Regions from separate parts of the Vreelandella sp. 21 genome, predicted to be linked through region 1. Evidence: riboswitches for the same ligand, from Rfam matches in the RefSeq annotation. Region 1 holds a riboswitch; the other holds the start of a gene.
What was found. Region 1 has a riboswitch for thiamine pyrophosphate ahead of tenA (thiaminase II). Riboswitches for the same ligand answer to the same signal wherever they lie in the genome.
Positions count from the first base shown of each region.

Region 2: it holds a riboswitch for thiamine pyrophosphate, as region 1 does, so the genes downstream of both, thiM (hydroxyethylthiazole kinase) here and tenA (thiaminase II) in region 1, are expected to answer to the same signal.

Region 1 is NZ_CP194673.1:989,423-997,417, reverse strand. It holds gene ACN06F_RS04575 (hypothetical protein) at 145-603, opposite strand; partial or broken gene ACN06F_RS04570 (transposase) at 824-1,063, opposite strand; gene ACN06F_RS04565 (hypothetical protein) at 1,033-1,266, opposite strand; gene ACN06F_RS04560 (DUF2971 domain-containing protein) at 1,421-1,996, opposite strand; gene ACN06F_RS04555 (hypothetical protein) at 2,116-2,682, opposite strand; TPP riboswitch at 2,891-3,049, shown strand; gene tenA (thiaminase II) at 3,128-3,826, shown strand; gene thiC (phosphomethylpyrimidine synthase ThiC) at 3,871-5,817, shown strand; gene ACN06F_RS04540 (hypothetical protein) at 5,999-7,708, shown strand; gene ACN06F_RS04535 (NAD(P)-dependent alcohol dehydrogenase) at 7,848-7,995, opposite strand, start outside.
Region 2 is NZ_CP194673.1:217,304-225,298, forward strand. It holds gene yegQ (tRNA 5-hydroxyuridine modification protein YegQ) at 100-1,470, shown strand; gene ACN06F_RS01055 (DODA-type extradiol aromatic ring-opening family dioxygenase) at 1,463-2,200, opposite strand; gene ACN06F_RS01060 (DoxX family protein) at 2,272-2,679, opposite strand; gene ACN06F_RS01065 (LysR family transcriptional regulator) at 2,771-3,691, opposite strand; gene thiE (thiamine phosphate synthase) at 3,688-4,302, opposite strand; gene thiM (hydroxyethylthiazole kinase) at 4,292-5,101, opposite strand; TPP riboswitch at 5,126-5,221, opposite strand; gene ACN06F_RS01080 (hypothetical protein) at 5,277-5,621, opposite strand; gene gloA (lactoylglutathione lyase) at 5,866-6,399, shown strand; gene ACN06F_RS01090 (DUF6164 family protein) at 6,401-6,766, shown strand; gene ACN06F_RS01095 (cupin domain-containing protein) at 6,788-7,480, opposite strand; gene ACN06F_RS01100 (metal ABC transporter solute-binding protein, Zn/Mn family) at 7,617-7,995, opposite strand, start outside.

The sequences.
Region 1 (7,995 bases):
TTAACTTTTTATCAATTGTACGCTTTGGTACGTACGTCAAAACGAACGTTCCGAATAACGCCGCATTAAGGTGTGAGCAGCGCTTTCCTATACTTTGAGCGAAGCGAAAGCGGCAAGCGTTGCGAATCACTCTTAAATGCTTTGTTAAGTTTCAGGATACATCTCACGAATTAGATTCAGTGATAAAGTCCCTTCGTTAACAAGTGGGGAAATTGTGTCTGTCATTTTTATTTGCTGCCAAGCTTTTGCGTTGGTTTTAAAATCAGAAAAATACTTCACGTTGTCTACTCTTCGAAAATGTCGGAACCATACACCCAACTCTGGCACTGGAGTTTTTATATAGTTGTAGTCACCGGATACATTACAAACAGCAAATGGAAAGTGATGAGAGATAATTAGAACTTTATCACCGATCTTCATTTGGTTTTCAAACGCAACATAATCTTTTTGGTGTTGAGGAATCTTCTCCAAATCTTCAAACTCTAAATCGCCTACACGCTCAGCAAAATCTAAACCAATAAATCCTGCGGATAAACTCTGTGCAGAATGAAAAGCTGAATTCCCAGAATCATCTGGGTGTAACTGCATACGCCAAAACGCCATATCTACCTCATTTTACGAAAATTGAACCTGAAACATAACGAGGCTGTAGAAAAACCCGATTTCGAGCCGTTTCCACCGCCTGCTGTCCTTATTCATTTACCCAGCCAATCATCTGGCTGAGTAATCTTAATATCGGTATTTAGCCACTTAGGCACCCAGCTTAAGCCCGCTGAAGACGGCTTGGTGGGTTCACAAAGCAATTTGCCCCGCTCTAGGCCCTTCATGATGCGGCCAAATGACCATAATTCGCTAACTTCTCAATATTGTGCACCAAGCAGTAGAGCTGCCACTGACCTTGCACTTTTTTCTTACTCCGAAGGCTGAATCGGTTCCGTCGTTTCGTCGTGCCAATATTGCCGAACACCGGTTCCACTACTGACATACGATGGCTGTAGATCTGTTTGCCTTTAGGGCTATCGACTCGGTGCTTCATCCAGTCGGTGTAATTGGGTAAGCGTTTGTTCTCGATAATAAAAGATACCTATCGACTGGCAAAGTTGCGATGGCGCTTGCCGTATTTGTCTTATGGAAAACTGACAGATCGAGTTTATGCTCGCTCAGGTAATGCGCTGCGTGCTCAAAGGTGCCGGGCTGAAGTTGATCGTAGTAGTTGATTACCACCATGGCGTTCTGATCGTAGTTATAAGCCTTGAAGCGCGGCATGCTGACCACTCCTCGTATGTCTCCTCGATCCTACCAAAACTTAGCCGTCAGCGGAGTTTTTCTACAGGCTCAACGCTCCAATAACCGGCAGCTGAAACGCAGCGAAGCGTAGTGTAAGCTGTCCGGCGCCGCAGGCGCGAAGTTGATTGGTTTGTTATACGATTTCTGCAACATTAGCCTCATCCACTTGTATGTCGGGATTGAGTTTGCTGACTAGATTTCTCACTAAGCTTTTAGTGCGAGTATCCATTTTTGAACCTAGAAATATTCGACTGATAGTTACATCAATGTAGTTAGAGTCTGTTACAAATACTCGCTCCTCTTCTTCATAGGCCCACGGTTCCAGCTTGCAAGTTAAGACATTTTTCGCAGTCTCGTGACTGCCATGCTTTGTGGCATTTTGCACATAAGACAACCCCTCATAAGTTACAGACCTGATCTCATGCTTTGGATGTACGATTACGCCTATTGCTACACCTCTATGGCTATCCGCATAGTGTGACCACATTAGGGTGCTATCAAATCGACGTGAAAGGGAGCATATTCTGATTTTGGTTTTTTCGCCTTTTATTTTTCTTACCAACTCACTATTTATAGCGCCACTATCGTATGTATATAGCCCTTCCATAGGATCATTGAGCTCGAAATATGGCGCTGCATAAATTCTATTATTGAGAACAATGTCGACAAAGTTCTTGAAATTTTCCAATGACCTATATTTGTAATGCATAGACAATTTTTCGTATAACGCCAAGTTAACCCGCCGGAGCGTAGTTGTTTGTTTTTATGGTAGCGTAGCGAGAAGCCATAAAAAAAAACGGCGCAGTGGAGGTCAGGTTGCACTTTTTATTAGGCATTTTTGCAGTACGCTCTTAGACATTTAAGTAAATCAAGCTCATCTCCAGCACAGCCACCACCTGAGAAATCTAAAGGTCCTATACCGACAAGGCGGCCAACTTTATCGCAGTACTCTTGCAAGTTGTTTAAAAACCCCTCCAATTCAGATTCAGTTGTTCCACCCAAATCCGAACCGTTTATTTGAGATAGCCTATCATAATGAGCAATTCGCTTGTTACGTGCAGGTTTAACCTTGGCGCCAAAAGCTTTCAAAGCCAACGATAACGAGTTGACCTCCGAATCCATTAATCCCTCATCGGCTAACTGCTTATTGATCAGATCGATAGTAATATTTACTTTACCATACATTTCAGCGGCATCCATTATTTTACACACTTGAAGCTTCCAATCTCTATGCATAATCGATGCAATTTCAGTAAAAAAAGTAGCAGCGACCTTGGATAATACAGGCTCAGAATCCTCATTAAAAAGATTCACGTAGACGTTGTACTGGTGCCGAATTTCGATGCAATGATTCCTGAATAATTCAAAGTCACCGTTTAATTTTTCATGGCTCATGATTAGTGCTTAACAGTGATTATACGCCTCGCTACAACCCCCCAATAAACGCGACGGCACATTCATTGGGGTTTTGCAGCCATCCAATTTGACTCTACCCCATTGATTCCCAAGAGAGCAAAGCCAATTTTGACTGCATATTCAAAATTCGCGTGCTTGCGCGTGCCCCTTGCATCTCTTCTCTCCTCCTCCTAGACTGCTTGGCACTAACTGCTTGACGGGGTGCCGGTGAATCCGGCTGAGATGGCGCAGGGCGTATCTTCTTGATACTGCCAAAGCGCTGGTCCCGCTGAACCTGATCCGGCTAATGCGCTGCTCCTATAACGAGCGCGCGGGTACCGGCGTAGGGATCAAGCGATGGCCTCGGCTTAGTTTCACGCCACCTTCTGCGCCATTTCCTCGATCTCAACCGCCCACCTTCCGGATCATTACTACCGGAGGCACCATGGGCTACCGCTTTGCTGATCTTACTAATGCCTGCCATGACGACTGGCGCGCCTATATTGAGCACGATTTTGTCCGCCAGCTGGGTTCCGCTGCGCTACCAGAAGCATCGTTTCGCCACTATTTGAAACAGGATTACCTGTTTTTGATTCACTTCGCCCGCGCCTACGCGTTGGCCGCCTATAAAAGCCCTACGCTGGCTGATCTGCGCCAAGCCCATGAAGGTTTAAAAGCCATTGTGGATGTGGAGCTGGGCCTGCACGTGGGCTTTTGCCAGGAGTGGGGGATTTCCGAACAAGAGCTGGCGGAGCTTCCGGAAGCCAGAGCCACTTTGGCGTATACCCGCTACGTATTAGACACCGGCAATCGCGGCGACCTGCTCGATTTACATGTAGCGCTGGCTCCTTGCTTAGTGGGCTACGGCGAAATCGCCAACTGGCTGAACGCTCAGACTTCTACCCTACGCGGCAGCCAAAACCCTTTTGATGCTTGGATAGCGATGTACGAAAGCGAGGAGTTTCAGGCCGCCATGCAGGCTGAGCTTGAATGGCTCAACGCCCGCCTGGCCGATGTTACCCCCGCCCGCTTTGCCGAGCTGAGCAAGATCTTCCGCGACGCCACGCGTCTGGAAATCGATTTCTGGCAGATGGGTCTGGATCTGATAGACAGCGATCTAACAGACAAAAGTCGCACCCATTAAGCCAACACAATAACCATAATCAACAACGAAGGAAGACGACCGTCATGACGAAGACTTTAGAAACTAAAACTTTAAAAACTGAGACCTCAAAAAGTAACACCAGCCACTTTTTAGCGGAAACTGCCCAGGTCGATGCCGCTGCCATTCAGCCGCTGCCCGCCTCGCGCAAGGTGTACGTTGAAGGCTCACGACCCGATATCCGCGTGCCGTTTCGGGAAATCACTCTGTCGCCGACTAAAACCAGCAGCATTGATGAAGAGAACCCGCCGCTGCTGGTGTACGACACCTCTGGCCCTTACACCGACCCAGCCGCCAACAACGATTTACGCAAAGGCCTACCCGCCCTGCGCCGCGCCTGGATTGAAGAGCGCAACGATACCGAGTTCCTTGACGGCCCCACCAGTGAGTACGGCAATCGCCGCGCTAACGACCCAACGCTCGCCCAGTTGCGTTTTGATTTAACGCGCACCCCGCGCCGGGCAAAACTAGGTAAGAATGTCACCCAACTGCACTATGCGCGCCAGGGCATTATTACCCCTGAAATGGAATTTATTGCCATTCGCGAGAACCAGCGCCGCCAAACATTAGGCACCGCTGAAGTTGAGCGTATTCTTGGTCACCAACATCCTGGCCAGAGCTTTGGTGCAAAATTGCCGGAAGAGATCACGCCGGAATTTGTGCGCGACGAAGTTGCCCGGGGGCGCGCAATTATCCCCAACAATATCAACCACCCAGAATCCGAGCCGATGATTATTGGCCGTAATTTCCTGGTAAAGATTAACGGCAACCTGGGTAACTCGGCAGTTACCTCGTCGATTGAAGAAGAAGTCGACAAAATGACCTGGGGTATCCGCTGGGGATCGGACACCATTATGGATCTTTCCACCGGCCAGAATATCCACGAAACACGTGAGTGGATCATCCGCAACTCGCCGGTGCCGATTGGCACAGTGCCGATCTATCAAGCGCTTGAGAAGGTCAACGGCATTGCCGAAAACCTGACCTGGGAAGTGTTCCGCGACACCTTGATTGAACAAGCTGAACAGGGCGTGGATTACTTCACCATTCACGCGGGTGTGCTGCTGCGCTATGTGCCACTAACCGCCAACCGGGTGACCGGCATTGTCAGCCGTGGCGGTTCCATTATGGCCAAATGGTGCTTGTATCATCACCAGGAAAGTTTCCTGTATACCCACTTCGAAGAGATCTGTGAGATCTGCAAGCAGTACGACGTAGCGTTTTCGTTGGGCGACGGTCTGCGCCCCGGCTCAGTCGCCGATGCCAACGACGAAGCACAGTTCGCTGAGCTGGAGACCCTGGGTGAGCTGACGAAGATTGCCTGGAAACACGACGTTCAGGTGATGATCGAGGGCCCTGGCCATGTGCCCATGCACCTGATTAAAGAGAACATGGATAAGCAGCTTGAGGCGTGCCATGAGGCACCTTTCTATACCCTCGGCCCACTGACCACCGATATCGCCCCCGGCTATGACCACATTACCTCGGGCATCGGTGCAGCCATGATCGGCTGGTTTGGCTGTGCAATGCTCTGCTATGTGACGCCGAAAGAGCATTTGGGCCTGCCGAATAAAGATGACGTCAAAACCGGCATCATCACCTACAAGATTGCTGCCCACGCAGCGGACTTGGCCAAGGGTCACCCGGCGGCACAACGTCGCGATAACGCGCTTTCCAAGGCACGCTTTGAATTCCGCTGGGAAGACCAATTCAATCTGGGGCTAGACCCGGACACCGCCCGTGAATTCCACGACGAAACCCTGCCGAAGGACTCTGCCAAAGTGGCGCACTTCTGCTCCATGTGCGGACCGAAGTTCTGCTCTATGAAGATCAGCCAGGAAGTACGCGATACCTATCGTGACCGCGCGCCGGAAAATGCCGCTGAAAGCGATTCTGAGGCAGTCAAGCGTGGCATGCAGGAGCAAGCGGAGAAGTTCCGCCGCGAAGGCAGCGAGCTATATCAAGAAGTTTAAAATAGCAGCCTGCAAGTTTCGCTAATAACGAGTGGCTCTTGGGTCTTACACGACTTCAAGAGCCATTTTTTTAATCAAGGAGAGGTTAGTTTAATTTAAGTTGTGTATGATTATCATTCACAGTGAGTTTTATTCTAAATATTCAATTTAAAGCCAACATTTTTCAAAGGACTGACTCTAGATGAGAACGAAACTATCCTTGGCTGTTTCTCTTGCCCTTCTCAGCACGGGCGTACTGAGTGGCTGCAGCGATGATAGCGCGCCAACAGCATCAGGCACCCAGCAGGAAGCACCAAAAAACCTCTCAGCTTCCCTGTTGAAATATATCCCCGCCGACTCTCCCTATTTTGTGGCAACACGGGAGTCAATGCCTGAACAAGATGCCTTTGCTCTTTACCAGCGCATGCAGCCAAAGGATAGCCTTGAAGCTGACTTGGATGAACTGCGCGACATGCTACACGAGATAGACGATGACGTGTTGCATTCGCTGATGTCACTGTTGATCGCGATGGGGGAAGAGTTTGTCGGGGTTGAAACACTCGATGATATTCATGCGCTGGGCTTTAAAATGAGCCCCCAGGTCGCTTTATACGGACTGGGTATCTTGCCCACTCTGCGTATGGAATTGCAGGATGAAGACGCTTTCCGCGAAACGCTGCAGCGCATCCTCACCAATGCAGATATCAATCCGAGTACGGCCACAACAGATGAAAAAGAGTACTGGGTGCTAACACAAGATGGTCCGATCAAAGCCATCATGGCCATTATCGATAAGCAACTGCTGATGTCGGTGGTGCCAGAAAATGTCAGTGATGAGTTGCTATCACAGGTGCTGGGTAGCACCCTGCCTGACAGCAGCATTGGTGATACCGGCGCCCTAGAGGAAATTGAACAGCGTCATGGCTTCACGCCCTATGGTGCTGGGGAAATCGACTCATCACGCCTGCTTAGTGAGCTGAGTACCCCCACACACTTAGGTACTCAAGCACTATTGGACGCAGCTGATGCAGAGCGGCTGGATCTCTCCGCCTGCCAAGCAGATATTGACCGCATCACCAATCGCTTCCCTGGTCTTGTAATGGGCATGCGTGAGTATAACCTCGACCGTATGGAGATGAATCTTATACTGGAAACCGATGAGGCTATTGTCAGCGATCTTCGTGCAATGACCGCTCAGGTTCCGGGCCTTGGTAGCACAGAGGGCATGGCCAGCTTTGGGCTAGGCCTGAATCTACCGGTGCTGATGCAAACTGTTCAGAAGTATGCTCAGGAAGTGCGTCAAAACCCGTTTAGCTGTGATGAGCTTCAGGAATTAAACAGCACCTGGAATGAGATCAATAAAGCGATCAACAATCCAGTCGCCATGATGATTGGCCCATCCCTGTCTGGTTTCAGAGCACGCCTTAACAACCTGACAATGAAAGATGGCGAGCCCACTGGCACTGGTCTCCTGACCCTCGCTTCGCAAAACCCGCTTGCACTGCTGTCTACAGCAAGCGCGTTCGCGCCTGATTTAGGGACACTTGGACTTGAACCCGGTGGAGAAGCCAAAAAAATTGACAGCATGATGCTGCCACCAGACTCACCAGAGCTCTACGCGGCCATGTCTGAAAGCGCCATTACCTTGGGCGTTGGCATCAGCGATTCCGAAACACTACAGGAAGAACTGCAAGCCCCTGTTTCCGAGCGTGACCTACTGGTTCATGGCCATCTGACGGGTGAGTTCTACCATTCACTGGCCGATGTCATAGCGCAAATGCCCTCCGATGAATTGGCAGAGCTTGATATTGATTTGCTCAAGCAATATAGCGATATCTACAAGAACATGGAGTACTGGTTCAGAGTGGATGATGCAGGCGTTGAAATGAGCTTCTCGCTGGAATTGAACTAAGCACTGGCTATTCCTAACATCCGAAAAACTCGCCATTGGATGCAGCTCTCATCGTGTCACTGTGATCGTTAGCGAGTTTTTCGTCGGCAGCCATACTGATACAGGTGGCGTATGTATGGCTCTTGAACTTACTTAAGCGCTACGAGACCTCAAGGGCCACTTTCAACACGCCATCACGTTGGTGGGAGAACAGATCATAAGCATCAACAATGTTCTCCAACGCATAGCGGTGCGTGACCATGGGGCCAAGATCTAGTCGCCCTGCAGCAATGATGCTCATCAGCCTG
Region 2 (7,995 bases), 770 kb from region 1:
AAGTAGATAGCTGAGCAAGACAGGCTGTTTGAGCTGGTTATAATCCGGCTCTTTCATCACTGCGCACGCGCGCCATCGTCCTGATAACGGTGACTGTCTATGCAAGCTCCCGAATTACTCTCGCCTGCCGGTACCTTTAAAAATATGCGTTACGCGTTTGCTTATGGGGCAGATGCCGTTTATGCAGGTCAGCCGCGCTACTCTCTCCGGGTGCGTAACAACGATTTTAAAATCGATAATTTGCATCGTGGTATTGAGTACGCACATGCGCGAGGTAAGAAATTCTATGTTGCTTCCAACATTGCTCCGCACAACAGCAAGCTGACAACGTACCTACGGGATATGGAGCCTGTCATTGAGGCCGGTCCCGATGCGTTGATCATGTCAGACCCGGGCCTGATTATGATGGTTCGCGATCGCTGGCCAGATCAAGAGATCCACCTGTCGGTGCAGTCCAATGTCGTCAATTGGGCCGCCGCTCAATTCTGGCAGCGCCAAGGTATTCGCCGCATTATTTTGTCGCGGGAACTATCCCTTGAAGAGATTGGCGAAATACGCGCAGAGTGCCCAGGCTTAGAGATCGAAACCTTCGTTCATGGTGCGCTATGTATTGCCTACTCAGGACGCTGCCTGCTGTCTGGCTATTTTAATCACCGCGACCCCAACCAAGGCACCTGCACGAATGCCTGTCGTTGGAAATATAACACCATAGCAGCCACTCAAGATGATACGGGTGACCTGTTGCCAGCTCAGCACGTCGCTGAAACGGCGGTGGCCGACCAGGACGAGCTCTCAGCGCTGATCGAGGATGTCACTCGCCCTGGCAAGCTGATGCCTGTGTATGAAGATGAGCATGGCACCTACATTATGAATTCCAAGGATTTGCGTGCAGTACAGCACGTGGCGCGACTGACAGAAATGGGAGTAGCATCGCTTAAGATCGAAGGGCGGACAAAGTCTCATTACTACGTCGCACGGACCGCACAGGTTTACCGCCGCGCCATCGATGATGCCGTTGCTGGCCGCCCCTTTAATATGGGATTAATGGATGAGCTGGAGAACTTAGCGAACAGAGGGTATACCGAAGGCTTCTATCGCCGCCATGTTCACGATGAATTTCAAAGTTATCAGCAGGGTAGCTCCATCGGTGTGCACCAACAGTTTGTCGGTGAAGTGCTGGGCTACGATCCTGTTCGTGGCTGGTTAGACATCGAGGTTAAAAACCGCTTCGAAGTGGGGGATAGCATGGAACTCATGTTGCCAGGTGGCAATCACCGCTTCGTGCTTGAACACATGGAGAACGTTCGCGGCGAAGCCCAGCGCGCTGCACCTGGCTCAGGGCACCGAGTTCGCCTCCCCGTGCCAGGTGTTAGCATTAGCCCGGAGCAGAGTGAATTTGCGCTTTTAATGCGCGATCTTGATCCACCCCGAAAAGCTCAATTTGTATCGTTAGGCACTGCTATTAGCTAAACGCGTAGACATCCATCGCCAGTACGCCATGTTCCACGCTGTGGTGTAACTGAGTTCCATCTCCGCCTGCCCCCATGGCCACCAGTAAGGGCTGGAAGTGTTCTGGGGTCGGGTGGTTTTCCAGCGCTTTTGGAGCACGCTCCCAGTGAAGTAATGCCTGGCGATCATTGTCTTCAATATGTTCGCTAACCCACTGGGCAAACTCATCTACCCAGGCGGGGGCGGGGCTGTCCTGAGGCAGGGTTTCATATAAGTTATGGGTTAGGCTGCCCGAGCCAATAATCAGAACCCCTTCTTTTCGCAATGCCGATAGGCGCTCGCCGAGCGTGACTAGCGCGTCATTTTCCCAGCGCACAGGTAGCGACAGGGAAACGACCGGTACATTGGCCTCTGGAAACATCAGCGAAAGTGGTACCCAGGCGCCGTGATCAAGGCCGCGCTCAACGCGCTCAGCACCCAATAATACTGCAATTTGTTCCGCCAATTCAGGGTTGCCAGGGGCCGGATACTGGCACTCAAAAAGGGCTTGTGGAAACCCGCCAAAATCATGAATCGTTTCTGGTTGTGCGCTAGTACTGACCTTGAGCGTGAGGCTCTCCCAGTGGGCTGATACGACGACCACCGCGCGAGGGGAGAGGCGTTTTCCCAGCTCGCGTAGGAAAGCGTGGGCCGGCGTTTTATTCAGCGCCAACATGGGGGAACCATGGGAAATAAACAGGCTGGGTAGCATTTTAGTACCTCCGTTAGCCTATAGCGGGCTAATGATGCCCGCACAAGCCGAAGCCAATGCGGGCAGAGCGGTTAAGCGAATTTGCGGCTGACAACAGCGCTACCGCCACCTAGGCCTGCCTGTACCACCAGAGCAATCGCCCAGAAAATAGGGAATTCCCAGCCACCACCCGGGTTTGAGAACAGCCAGCCGTTACCCAGGTGTACCGAGGCTGCACCTAGCAGCACGGGTACTAGAGCAAGGCTTACCCAACGAGTATAGATGCCCAGTAAAAGTGCTAGGCCACCACCTACTTCGGCAGCAATGGTTAAGTAAGCAAGAACACCCGGTAAGCCCAGGGATTCAAAATAGCTGACAGTGCCTGGCAGGGTGAAGACAAACACCTTAAGCAAGCCGTGAGCTAAGGCCATTACGCCTAAACTGATACGTAGCAAGGCGGTGGCATGGAGGGTGAGTGGTGAAGTATTAGCAGTGGTCATAGCCGTCTCTCTTAGTCGCGAGCATCACGTTGGATGCGATAGTGCCACTTTACAGATGAAAGCCACTGAGATAATCCACTGTTAATGCACTTCACTGTTGCGATAAAGGCGACAATCCGAGCTCAATTTCCCATACTGGTGGGTCACCCCACGCCGCCGCTAATAACTCAATAAAGCGCTCTACTTTGGCAGGTAAATAGCGTCGGGCTGGATAAAGCGCATGGATGTCTAGCAACGCAGGCGGCAGATTCTGCAAAATCGGCACTAGGCGCCCGTTCGCAATGCTATCAGTCACTAAAAAGCTGGGCTGTTGCGCTATCCCTAAGCCTGCTTCAGCTGCATGCGTCAGCATATCGCCATTATTACTCTCTAGGGGGCCAGAAATACTAAGTAGTTGATGACCAATCCGCCAATCGCCACTGTTTTGGCCGCTTCGGTAGCGAAGGCAGCGGTGAGATGCCAAGTCTTCACTAGTCAGCGGCGTGCCATACTGGGCGAGGTAATCAGGTGATGCGCAAAACAGCATCCGGCACTGGGTGAGCCGTCGCGCCACTAAGCTAGAGTCGGGCAGGTTGCCAATACGAATGGCGGCATCGTAGCCCTCTTCCAGCAAATCAACGCGGCGGTCGTTTAGATCCAAACGCACCTCAAGCCCAGGGTGCGTTTGCATAAACTGTGCAACCAGCGGTGAAAGATAGCGTGTGCCGAAGCTCATCGGGCCATTGATGCGCAACTGCCCGCTCACCGTACTGGTGCCACTGCCGATTTCTGCCGCTGCCTCGTCCAAAGCGATCAGAATGCTTTGCGCACGAACGAGATAGCGTTCTCCCGCTTCAGTGAGGTGCAGCCGCCGGGTGGTGCGCTGAATAAGCCGAGCACCCAATGCCTCTTCAAGCGCCATCACTTGGCGAGATACCCGCGTGCGAGAAAGGTCTAGCGCCTCGGCCGCGCGGGTATAGCTACCCAGCTCAGCGACCTTTACAAACGCCGCGATATGGTCGAGCTGGGTCATTGCGCGTGGAATGCCTGTGCAGCCAGGCGGGGGTCTGGCTGACCACAAATAGCAGAAATAACCGCAACACCGTTTGCCCCAGCGGCTTTCACTTGAGCCATGTGTTCAGCTTTTAACCCGCCAATCGCGACGCTGGGAAGTTGGCAAGCATTGGCAAGCCGTGCCAGCCCATCAAAGCCAATTGGCTGGGCGTGGTCTTGTTTACTGCCAGTTGCAAACACGGGCCCTAAACCGACGTAATTGAGCAATTCGACAGGTGCCTCCTGAAGTTGGGCTGGGGTGTTAATTGAAAGCCCGATAATGGCGTGCTGGCCGAGAGTGGCTCGAGCTGCTTGAACAGCTGTGTCGCTTTGCCCGACATGTAAGCCATCCGCTTGGCTGGCGAACGCCACGTTCAGGCGATCATTAATGATCAGAGGGACGCCACTGCCAGCCAACATCGCTTTGAGACGTTTGGCCTGGGCGATCATGTGCTCGTCACTAGCGTGTTTATCGCGTAGCTGCACCATGGTAATGCCGCCCTGCACAGCAGCTTCAACGGTTTTTTCCAGACCCATGCCAGCGCACAGACCAGCATCGGTGACTAAATAGAGTGAAAGATCAAACGGCATGCACCGCCTCCCATTGAGCAAGAGTCGAAAGGTCGTCAGGGGATAATTGATACAGCGCATCCAATAGCGCCACCTGGAAACTGCCAGGGCCTTGAGCCTGCTCGCCTGCACGGCTTCCAGCGATGCTGAAACACGCCAAGGCGGCCAAGCTGGCCTCCAGCGGCTGCTCGCGGCTTGCGGCCACAAAGCTTGCCACCAGCGCACTCAATCCGCAGCCCAAGGTAGTCACGCGAGGCATGAGTGCGTGCCCACCTTTAAGCCGATAATGATCCGTGCCATCGGTGATGAAATCGCTCTCGCCAGTGACCGCCACCACGCAGCGATGTTGCTGTGCTAACGCAATGGCTGCGGTTGTAGCTTCTTGGGTGCTAGCAGTCGCATCGACTCCACGCCCTTGGCTGGCGAGTCCGTTAAGTGCCTGAATTTCTGAGGCGTTGCCACGAATAACGCTAGGCTGATAAGCCAGCAGCGTCTCGCAAACACGCAGGCGAAATGTGGTAGCACCAACAGCCACAGGGTCAAGCACCCACGGAATATGGTTTTCATGAGCAGTGCGCGCGGCGACTGCCATGGCGTCAGCCCAAGGGGAAGAGAGGGTGCCAATATTAATGGACAGCGCGCCAGAAATAGCCGTGAACTCCGCCACTTCTTCTTGGGCATGCAGCATGGCGGGGGAAGCACCTGTCGCCAATAGCAAGTTAGCGGTGCTATTCATCGCCACATAGTTGGTAATGCAATGTACCAGCGGTGTGGCAGCGCGCAGATCGCGGAGATAATCGCCGAGTGGGCGTGAAGGCATAATATCCTCCCGGCTGGGAGGTGATGCAGTTGCACCACGACTCCCTACGCCGGTGTTATCCGGTTCAGGTTCAAAGGGTGCTTCTCAGCCCGTTAAGCAAGGGCGCCCCTGTCGTGATGGTACTATCCTTGGCTTAGATCAATCTGTAAAGCCTGGGAAACGCTATGAGCAAATATCAACGAAACGAGATGCGTGTTCCGTAGGTGAGCATCTCATCAGGCGTTATCGCCTTACCCTCAACACCAATCATTTCATCGCCACACTGGTCGGCAAACGTAAGCACGCCATGAGTGAGGCCCAGCTGTCCAAGGGTGTCGCGAATCTCACCGGTGCCCAAAAACGTGCTGACATGCCCCTCAGCACTGGTTAAATCAGAAACACCGTTCGCGTGATGGAAGCGAACCTTATAGATACCATCCATTGATTCAACTTCCACAATCGGTGAAAAGCCATTGTGTATGGCATGGGCTAACTGCTTTAACGTTATGTGGTCACCGAGGGTCATATCAATCGCGGTCATGGAAAACTCCTGTGGGCGCCTCAAAGGTGGGGCATCGCTCATGTTGCGGGAACTGCTTTTTGTAAAGTTTATGAATAATAAGTGTAGGGGTTTTGTTTAGTATTGCCAGTGTGCTTAATGTGACACTGCGTTAGTGAATCCTACATGCTTGTAAGGGCTGGTATTATGGCTCTAAAGCCCCCATGGTAAGCGGTAAGTGAGGCTCAATGGATTCAATGATCAGCATTAGCGACAGGAGAGCAAAATGAGTTTTCAAGGCGAACAACATTCCGGAGTCGCGCCCGTAGCGCCGCAAACCCAAGGGTTTCGCTTAAATCACACCATGCTGCGGGTGAAGGATCCCGAACGTGCGCTAGCGTTCTACTCTAAGGTTTTTGGAATGCAGGTGCTACGCCGATTGGATTTCGAAGAGATGCAGTTTTCGCTCTACTTCCTAGCCAATCTCGAAAGCAGCGATAACGTGCCAGAAGACAGTCAAGCACGCACTGCCTGGACCTTCAGTCAGAAAGGCTTGCTGGAGTTGACGCATAATTGGGGCACAGAAGATCAGCAGGACTTTGCCTATCATGACGGTAACGCTGAGCCTCAAGGGTTTGGTCATATCTGCTTTAGTGTTCCTGACTTAGAAGCTGCCGAGGCATGGTTTGATGAGCATGAGGTGACGTTCATCAAGCGCGCGGACCAGGGCAAGATGAAAGACGTTATCTTTGTCAAAGATGCAGATGGCTACTGGATCGAAGTGATTCAGGCAGACCGCATGGCAGCCATGGGCGACTAATATGGCCCACTTGCTGTTTCGGCTACGCCACGTGACCGATGAAGAGGCGTTGGAAGTACGCCAATTGCTAGATGAGCAGGGCTTTGATGTCTATGAAACCCAGGCGGGCTTTTTTCGCCTGGGTGTCGATGCAATTTGGCTACGTAACACTGCTCAGCGCGAGGCCGCTGAAGCGGCATTGGCGGCGTATCAGGAAAAGCGTCAAGCTAAAGCACGGCGAGAGCACGAAGAAGCGGTTGCCAGTGGCAATGCACCAACATTATGGCGGCGCTTCCTCGCCCACCCCGTGCAAGTCGTACTGGTAATCGTTGCCGTGGTGCTGATCGCCCTATTAACGCTGCTGCCGTTTATTGGCTTGGTAGGCTAGATTTGTAAACAGTTTTGTAGATTAGCTGGGTAGCTTAACAGTGGCTAAGTGCCCGCGTTTTAGATAAAGCTGCACGCCTTCATTACCCGCGCGTAACTGAGGTGCCGCACCTACTGGGTAGCGGCACCAGCTGCCGGTAGCATATTCCTGCTCATCACTGAGCAGAGAGCCTTCCAGCACAAACAGCTCTAAACCACCGGCAAGCGGTGGATAAGACACTAGTGTATCGGCTTCCCAGCGCTCTAGGCTGACTCGCTCTGGGCCATACTGTTTTGAACTATAGGTGTGCAGCATTTTGTAAGTAATACCTGGCCGTCGGTCGGGCTGCCAGGGCAGCCTATGGGCAGGCACGGCCAGTTGCAGAATATCGTTTTCATCAAACTGGTGTAGCTTCACCAGAATAAGTGCGCCTTCTTCGCCTATTTGCGGGGTATGACCAGTGCCAATCGGGTTGCGTAAGTAGCTGCCTGCCGGGTAACGGCCATGCTCATCGGCAAAGACACCTTCCAGCACTAAAATTTCTTCACCACCACCATGAGTATGGCGGTTGAACTGGCTGTTGGGCGCGTAGCGTACCAAGCTAGTGGCTCTGGCGACTTCGTCGCCAATGCGGTCTAGCATCATGCGCTCTACACCCGCGCTGGGGGAGTCCACCCAATGGTACTGATCCGGCGTGACACTGGCAAAGTGGCTAAAATCGGCGTTCAGGCGCATGGTGTTGGCTCTTTGCAGGGGGGAATTTACAGAGATGAAAATTTACAGCAGTAGTGCAAGTCTCCCCATCCCTGGGACAAAATGCAACGCAAAAAAATACCGCCCTGCGGCGGTATTCAATAGTTAACTTTTTCGCTTAATGATCATGACCATGATGGTCGTGTTCATGAGCATGATCGTCATGACCCGGCTGAGCCAATGCTGAGTGCAGCACGTTCGCGTTATGACGCATCATGCCCAAGTAAGTGTTGGCTTCACCCTCACTCGCCAGCGCATCGGCATACAGTGTGCCAGCAATCGGCAGGCCAGTTTCTTCGGCAAGCTGATTAATGATTGCTTGGTTGGTCATGTTCTCGTGGAACAGCGCCTGCACGTTTTCCTGTTCGATGACATCCACCAGCGCGGCCATGCTGGCACCGCTGGGGTCAGCCTCGGTAGAAAGGCCGACAGGGGAAAGAAAGTTCACCCCATAAGCATTTGAGAAATAACCAAACGAATCATGGCCGGTAATCACG